One region of the Hominibacterium faecale genome, then DNA from elsewhere that is predicted to be linked to it. Evidence: predicted binding sites of a transcription regulator. Region 1 holds the regulator's gene; each other region holds the start of a gene.
The links. The regulator LexA, encoded in region 1, represses DNA repair genes until DNA is damaged. The targets are predictions, from matches to a motif close to AGAACANNTGTTCT.
Positions count from the first base shown of each region.

Region 2: LG211_RS05915 (putative DNA modification/repair radical SAM protein) is a predicted target of LexA. The motif match lies at 985-998, and genes of this name have one in related genera.
Region 3: LG211_RS03745 (DNA polymerase Y family protein) is a predicted target of LexA. The motif match lies at 1,310-1,323, and genes of this name have one in related genera.
Region 4: uvrB (excinuclease ABC subunit UvrB) is a predicted target of LexA. The motif match lies at 1,012-1,025, and genes of this name have one in related genera.

Region 1 is NZ_JAJAGH010000001.1:291,913-294,121, forward strand. It holds gene LG211_RS01300 (AEC family transporter) at 1-776, opposite strand, end outside; gene lexA (transcriptional repressor LexA) at 956-1,603, opposite strand.
Region 2 is NZ_JAJAGH010000005.1:161,710-163,918, forward strand. It holds gene LG211_RS05915 (putative DNA modification/repair radical SAM protein) at 1-935, opposite strand, end outside; gene LG211_RS05920 (patatin-like phospholipase family protein) at 1,110-2,209, shown strand, end outside.
Region 3 is NZ_JAJAGH010000003.1:199,208-201,416, forward strand. It holds gene LG211_RS03740 (zinc ribbon domain-containing protein) at 1-786, shown strand, start outside; gene LG211_RS03745 (DNA polymerase Y family protein) at 1,339-2,209, shown strand, end outside.
Region 4 is NZ_JAJAGH010000001.1:559,640-561,848, forward strand. It holds gene LG211_RS02580 (PPC domain-containing protein) at 1-236, opposite strand, end outside; gene uvrB (excinuclease ABC subunit UvrB) at 1,156-2,209, shown strand, end outside.

The DNA of each region.
Region 1 (2,209 bases):
ATCAGCTTGGTCATCTCATGGATGGGCAGCCAGTTGACCGCCAGAAAAGTCAGAGCGGGCCATAAGATCAGGTTGATGAGGGATATGACGATCAGCTTGGGGTTTTTGATGATTTTCAGGATGTTGCTGCTGCCCAGCTGGACCCCGACCACGATCATGGAGAGGGGGATGGTGATGTCGCCGATGCCCGTAAGGAGTTCGTTGAAAAAAGAAGGGATTTTGAATCCGGAAAAGAGCATAATGATTCCTAAAACCGCTGCCAGCGAGCACATGTTAAGCATTGGTTTGAGGGCCTTTTTCAGCCCTTTGAACTGACGTTTTTCGCCCATATTGATCTGTAAAATCCCCAGCGAATAGAGGTAGATGTTGAGGACGATGTTGCTGACCACCATGAAATACAGCGCTTCATTGCCGAACGCCGCTTTTGTGATGGGAAAACCCATGAAGCCAGTGTTTACGGTGGTGAGGATGCTCATATAAACGCCCTGGTCCGCAGAAGAGATGCGCAGCACCTTGACGATCCCGTAAGAAACGGCCATCCCCACAAGGAAGAAGATGATGGTGCCGGCCAGTACCTCCAGGGTAGAACTGAGGGTATCCGGCGTCAATTGCTTGCCGGTAATGGAGGTGAGGAGCATGCAGGGCGCCGTAATATTCATGAGCAGCGAGATCAGATAACCGTTGGATTCATCCGGCAGGGCTCTGGCTTTATTGGCAATGAAACCGACTCCTACCATAGCGAAAATAATTGCGATTTTATTTAGTATTACAAACATGAATCTTACCCCTTCCAGTTATATACTGGATCTATCATAATACGGCGGTCGGCCAGTTGTCAAATGCAGAACAATGATTCCTGTAAAAAGAATAATTGATGTATTAGCCGAATTGTCCCATGCTGGGATTACCATCACTTTTATACAGAAAAAAACGCGGGTACAATACCCGCGTTGGTTTAAAAATATCGAAAGACGCCTTTGACCTTGCCTAAAATTTTCACATCCTGTACGATGATAGGGCTCATGGATGAGTTCTCCGGCTGAAGCCGAATATGATCCTGCTCTTTATAGAAAGTCTTTACCGTAGCTTCGCTTTCAAAGCCGTCTACCATAGCGACGATGATATCGCCGTTGTTGGCGGTTTGCTGCTGCTGAACCAATATGTAGTCACCGTCCATAATTCCGGCTTCAATCATGCTTTCTCCCTTAACCGTCAGCATAAAATTGGTACCGTTTCCAAGGAAGCGCGATGGAACGGGAAAGGTCTCTTCCACGTTTTGCTCAGCCAGGATGGGCGTGCCGGCGGCAATGCGTCCGATAACCGGTATGTCGGTAACGTCGGTCCGCTGGGCATTATCAATAGGCGGCATCGGTTCTGCCGGTACTGACTCCAATTCCTGATCGACTACCATCAAAGCGCGCGGCTTGGATGGATCCTTGATAATATAGCCTTTTTTTACAAGATTGTCGATATCCTTATGAGCAGTTGAAGTGGATTTAATATTGAGCGCATTGCAGATTTCCCGCACAGTAGGGGGATATCCTTTCTGCCGGATTTCCTGCTTCATGTAATCTAAGATTTTCTGTTCCCGTTCTTTTAACATATCATCCATTCCTCCCGGATTTGTTTTTATCCTGTATAAAGTATTCTGTTTTGCAGTAGGACGGCCATCACCGCCAACATCAAGCCTTATGCATCCAAACCATTCGAGTATCGCTGCTGGTATCAAAAAAATGTCAATTTTGATACTTTGTAGTCCCGGAGCGATTGGATAAAAGCCAGGTGAGGGGCCTCAGTATCAAAACTCCTTGCAAAAACCTTGGATTTTGATATTAATCCGTCCTTCTCTATGAGCGTTTCCCCAAAGAGTATCAATAAAAGAACTATCCTTTTTAGATACTGACAATTTTGCATGAAGGAAGCCCGTCCATTGGTGCAACGTGCCGTCAGAATGTCGTAATTCACTAAAAAATACCGTTTTCTGATACAGTCCGCGGCGTACCAATTGTAATCGTCAGTCAAAGGAGAAACCCGTCTATAACATCAACCTTAGAATACCATAAAAAGAACAAAATGTAAACAGATGTTCTTGATTTGCTTATGTGGTGTAAAAAAAGAGACAGTGCAGGGTGTTTTGCCTACTGGGAGCATGATGCCGAGCCAGCGCAGAATCCCCGCCAATTAAAGAGGGGCTGTCGCACTAGGCGGA
Region 2 (2,209 bases), on a different contig from region 1:
GGAACAGCCGGAATGTAGGCGCTGTAATATACCCGCTTCATCTTAAAGGTATGATAGAGATTCTCGGTGGTAGTCAGGATTTGTTTATCGGTTTCCTGACCTGCTCCGATAATCATTTGCGTGGTTTGTCCGGCGGGAGCAAAGACCTCCTTTTTTCTTCCTAATCGAGCCGGCAGCACCGCCGCCGCGGCCAGAATATTTTGATCTTGCTGGTTCTGGTTTTCCCGGATCTGCTGCGGATCGAGGGAGAGGCTGCTCTGGCCGGGGCTCAAATAGTTTAAATGTGAATTCAGTTCCTGCCCTTTGAACATGGTGCCAGGTCCTTTAAGCGCCTTTCTCTCAATAAGCGTATTAGTTATCTGTCGCATGGGGCTAAAAATTTGTTTTGGTTTTTTTTGAGGAGCAAACAGTTCCAGACTCTTGCTCGTAGGCATCTCAATGTTGACGCTGAGCCGGTCGGCCTCCAGGCCAATGGCATGAATCAGTTCTTGAGATACGCCGGGGATAATCTTGGCATGGATATAGCCGGCAAATCCGAATTCTCTACGTAAGAGCCGCAGGCATTGCAAAATTCTCTCTGCTGTATAGTCCGGGCAGCGCTCCACTGCAGAACTGAGGAAGAGGCCTTCGATATAATTTCGTCGATAGAATTCAATGGTCAGCCGCGCCAGTTCCTCCGGTTCGAAGGAAGCTCTTCCAGTATCGGCGCTGCGGCGGTTGACGCAGTATTCGCAATCGTAAACGCATTTATTGGTAAACAAAACCTTTAACAATGAAATGCATCTGCCGTCCGCTGACCAAGAGTGGCAAATCCCTTCCGCAGCTCCGCTGCCAATCGTTCCGTTGTTCTTGCGGCCCACGCCGCTGCTGGAACAGGACACGTCATACTTGGCGCTGTCCGCCAGTATTTTCAATTTATCAAACATCAGATCCATAACTGCTTCTCCCTTCCTTTTGAACTTGTGTTCTTATTTTACCATATCGCAAACATATGTTCAACTCCTATATCATTATGCTCTTACCTATTTATTCCTTGTATTTTTTTTGCTTCATTGCTAATATTCTATTAAGGACTATTTTTAGGGGATGTTCATTTAGAAAGGGATTTTATGGAAAAAAATGCTTTGGTACTCAGCGGCGGCGGCTCCCGCGGCGGCTACGAAATTGGTGTATGGCAGGCGCTTCGTGAGCTCGGCGTGCCCATCCACATTGTTACGGGGACATCGGTCGGTGCACTGAACGGTGCTATGGTTGCTCAGGATGACTTTGAACTGGCGGTGAATCTTTGGAAGGAGCTGGAGACTCACATGGTCTTTGACCTGGAAAGCGACGGCGGCAAGGAGACTGGCCGATTTGATTTTGAGATTGCCGGTATGACGGCCGGTGAAGCAATCGCCTACGCCAAGGAAATCATTACGAAGGGAGGCGCGGGTACATCTGGTCTGGAAAAGATTGTTGAAAAGTATGTAAGCGAGGAAACCATTCGCCGTTCACAAATAAAGCTGGGCGTTGTGACCGTAGAATTCCCCTCACTCAAGCCTCATTATCTGTTTGCTGAAGACATTCCGCAGGGAAAACTGCAGGACTATATTTTGGCCAGCGCATCTTGCTTTCCGGCAGTGCAGGCCAGAGAAATCGACGGCGTCCGCTATATCGACGGAGGCTATGTGGATGTAATGCCAGTAGAGTTGGCGCTGAAGAAGGGGGCGGACAATATCATCGCTGTTTATTTAGAAGCGGCGGGTTTTGTCCGCCGAGATACCGTTGAACTGGCCGAGGAAACCGCATCAAAGCTGGTGATGATCAAAAGCCACTGGGATTTGGGAAACTTCCTCATCTTCAATACCGATAATGCCCGGCGCATCATTCGCCTGGGTTATCTGGATACCATGAAAGCCTTTGGTGTCTTTGAAGGAAAAAAGTTTACGTTTTCTAAAGGTGAATTAACACCTCACCAACGGTCGGGCGCTGAGGCAGCGGCAAAAATTCTCAAGCTGGATCCCACGCTTATTTACAAAAAAACACAGCTCCACAGCCATATGCTGCAGGCTCTTTCTCAGGCTCCCAAACCGGATATTCGGGATATCCGATCACCGGAGGATGCCCGACGCAAGCTGAGTGAAGTGACGCTCATGCTGTATATCGCCGAGCGTTTGGCGGAAAAAGGTGCAAGCAGCTTCTTTGCCAGCCGCGGCGCGTTTAAGCTGTT
Region 3 (2,209 bases), on a different contig from region 1:
GGCAGCAGCAACACCGGCGATGGAAAAGATAAACCGGCGACCGCAATAAAGTCGGCTCGTGAAGTAGACCTCAAGGATGATTATAAGATTGAAGACGGCAGATTGGTGCTGGATCCCCTGCATGCTACTTATGAAGACGGGTCTGTTCAAGAACTGACAAATTACGCCGTATATATTGATACGGCAAACTACGAGATAAAGGACGGCGCTGTCAATGCGGCGGAGCTGTACGACGGCAAGCATCTTTTCAAGCTGGAATGGACCAAAGACGGTAAAAAATATCAATATGAAAAGACGGTAGGAACGGAACATAAGAAAGATACCTGGGAAAAATACGTGGACCTGGTGGGGATGACAGGAAAAGCCATCGCGGATGCCTATGGTTCGTTGGGAACGCCTGAGTTTGGTTCTCTGGGGTCCGGAGATTGGGGTGTGGCATATGTGAATGTGGAATCGGTGTCTTTGCAGGCCGTCTTTCCGGCGGGTCTTTTGGACAGGCCGGACGACTATTCCACTTCCGATGCAGTCTGCATGGAGATGTCGGGTACGCTCAATACCCTGTTTTACAACATGGAGCCAGAAATGACCCGGGATGATCTGGCAAACACCCTTGGAATTTCGCTCACCGACAGTGAGGGCGGAGGCTGCATGGGGACTTTGGAAAACGGAAAACTCATCTATATCGGCAGCGGCCAGGTGCAGGACGGTACCTATACGCCGGATACAGCCGTCCGGGTTACCGTCAGTGAAGAAGAAAAGGGCAGCCTTTTGGAGCGGTTGTTTTAGAAGATAAAAATATGAAGGAACAAAGCAGGCTTCGCGATTCTTAAAAGAAGTAGACTTTGTTGATATGCAGGAAATATTGCCGGCGATATTTCCTACGTAATAAGAAAAGAGTCTCTTATATGGTGATAAGGGGCTCTTTTGCTATTTGGGGGCAGCGGGGGAAGATGTCGGTTTGAGGGGAATAAGGTTTTTACGAAAAAGGGGAGTAAAGTGTTTTGCGAAAAAATTGAAAAAAATATACGGAATTTACGCAGTTTTCAACGATTGGGACCTCTCAAACTTGTTCGCCGGAAGGCAAGCGCCATTTTTCTCAAACATGAAGCCCCGCAATCCCATAACTTTGCGTAAAAATTACGAAAACTTTTAGAAATTTTTCGGATACCAGGTCACGCAGCAGTCAGGTCCATGATCATTGGATGCCGGATGCCCAGCCCGGCAAGAGGTACTGGTGCCTGGCTCTGCACAGATGCATCGCAGGCCGAAAACTGTTTTCAAAAAATACAAATAGTTACCAGTTGAAAAAAGAACATATGTTCGGTACAATGAAGACAGATGGAGGAGGTGAAAAAAGTGGTTGTCTTTCATGTGGATGCCAACAGCGCTTATTTAAGCTGGACTGCGGCAGCGATGCTGGAACAAGGTTATAAGACGGATATTAGAACGATTCCCGCAGTAATAGCAGGTGATCCTGAAAACAGGCATGGTATCATTTTGGCAAAATCCCAGAAAGCAAAAGCCTGCGGCATACGGACCGGCGAAAGTTTGATGGAAGCAAAGGGGAAATGCCCAAATGTTTCTATCTTCCCGGCGGACTACGATCTCTATTTGTTGTGCAGCGATGCCCTGTATCGAATTCTCCGCCAGTATACGCCATTGGTGCAAAGATATAGCATCGATGAATGTTTTATGGACTGCACGGGCTCTGCGCAGGTCGTTGAAAATCCGGTAAAGTGGGCCTCTCACATAAAAGGCCGGATTGAAAAAGAATTGGGATTTACCGTAAACATCGGCATCGGACAAAACAAGCTGTGTGCGAAAATGGCCGGAGAGCTGGAAAAACCCAACAAGGTCATAACCCTATGGCCCCATGAAATCAAACAAAAGCTGTGGCCGCTGCCAGTAAGGGAGTTGTTTATGGTCGGCCGGGCTACGGAAAAAAAGCTTCACAAAATGAATATTTATACCGTTGGAGAACTGGCCAATGCAGATCGGGATCTGCTCAGAGGCGTGCTTAAAAGCCATGGCGCTTTAATTTGCGATTATGCCAATGGCATTGATTCAGAGCCGATTTTCATCAATGAAGATATTTTGCAAAAGGGAATCAGCAATAGCCTCACGCTTCCGTTTGATGCGGAAAAAAGAGAAGAGCTGCTGCAGGAATTGTTGTCTTTATGTGAAAGGGTGGGCATGCGTTTAAGACAGC
Region 4 (2,209 bases), 270 kb from region 1:
AATCCGCTTTCGGTAAAGGGGACTTGATAAATTTTGCCGCGATAGCCATCAAAGAGAATCGGGTCGCTGTCTGAAATCGTGCCCGATATTTTGGGGACATGTTCCTTTCCCTGATAAACTTTTGTGGGAAGCATTTCCACATACTTCCCAGAAGATTCGGCCGCCATTGCTGCCGATGGGATCATTGCTGCGAAGAGCATGAGCCCGGTGATCAATGCTGTGATCTTCGTTTTCATAATTTCCTCCTTTTTACACAATACACTTAGAGACATGAACAACGTGCTGACAGCAGGGGTTCTGTATGCGAAAAGAAATGATTTCGACGGCAGAATTGGTTTGCTGTCTAGCTATAGTATACCTTGTAAGTGACGAGGAGGCAAGCATGGAAGAGGGGCGCGCCTAAGGCGCCCCGGGGTGGTCTTGCCTGGGCTCGGTTTTGCTCGGGAAAAATATTTTTTTTTTGCCGATTCCTAATCGAAATGGCCTGATTTGGATGCAAGGTCCATAGAAAAACAGGCAATTTTGATGCTTTCGCAGCTCGGCGGGTCGGAAGATGGTATCTATTTGCTGCAAATAGCTCCGAACGAATAATTTATGTGTGGTTAGTTGCGAGCAACAACTGAGATGAACTGGCCTGAAGCGAAATTTCACGTGATTTTCTATGGACTTTGGCTTGAAAAAGGCCGATTTCGAATAGAAATGGGATAAATTTACATTTTGCTCAGCGTGGATTCGCTTCATGCAGCGGGTTAGAGCAGTTTGGGCCGTGCTGGTGATCCGGGTTACAAAAATCCGAAAATTTTTATTCTTTGTATCCAAATTACAGCCTGGCGCAGGCTGCAGGTTTTTATACCAGTATTTACTCCATCGCAGGCGAACTGGCCGGCTGATACGCACATCTGCTCTGCGGCCGCCAGATTCCAGGCAGCACAAGGTTTCATAGCATAAAAGAAAGAGATGATAGGATCGAGATTGCGATAGAGGAGTTGATGGAGAAAGATTAATCAGTACAGAACAAATGTTCCTTTTTGTTCTGTACTTTTTAAATATTCTATGCTAGAATACCTACATGGAATCGATGCTGCCGTAAGGCAAAAGCGAGTGAAATAACAGCGGACCCAGGTCCGCGTTCAAGATAATACGGGGGTGGAACAGATGCGAGAAGAGCGTCTTTTTAAAATAGCTTCAGAATACAAACCTATGGGAGACCAGCCGCAGGCCATCCAAACGCTGGCCCGCGGAGTGGAGGAAGGCAGAGAACACCAAACATTGATGGGCGTTACCGGCTCTGGAAAAACCTTCACCATGGCCAATATTATCGAAAAGGTGCAAAAGCCTACCCTGGTGATTTCCCACAACAAAACCCTGGCAGCCCAGCTTCACGGCGAATTCAAAGAGTTTTTTCCCGACAACGCGGTGGAATACTTTGTCTCCTATTACGACTACTACCAGCCGGAAGCTTACGTGCCTTCCACGGATACCTATATTGAAAAGGATTCCGATATCAACGAAGAGATTGAAAAACTGCGCCACTCGGCCACAGCGGCTCTGGCGGAGCGGAGCGACGTAATCATCGTCGCCAGCGTATCCTGCATCTATGGACTGGGCAGCCCATTTGACTATGAAAATCAAATGCTGTCGCTGCGGCCGGGCATGGAAAAAAATCGCCAGGATATTCTGCGCCGATTGGTGGACATCCAATATACCCGCAACGATATGGCCTTCACCAGAGGCACGTTCCGGGTGCGGGGCGATGTGATCGACATCTATCCGGCAGGAGCGGAAAACGCAGTCCGGGTAGAACTCTTCGGCGACGAAGTGGAAACCATTAAAGAGATCAATCCCGTGACCGGCGAAATCATCGGATTGCGCAACCACATTGCCGTTTACCCGGCTTCCCACTATGTAACGACCAAAGAAAACATCGAAAACGCCGCTCTGACCATCGGCGAAGAACTGGAAGAGCGGATCCAGTGGTTCAAAGACCGGGGCAAACTGATCGAAGCGCAGAGAATTGAACAAAGGACCCGCTACGACATTGAAATGCTCCGGGAAATCGGCACCTGCAAAGGGATCGAGAATTATTCCCGCCATCTCAACGGACTGCCCGCCGGTAACCGGCCTTATACACTGATCGACTACTTCCCCGACGATTTCCTCATCATGATCGACGAATCCCACGTCATGCTCCCCCAGCTGAGGGCCATGT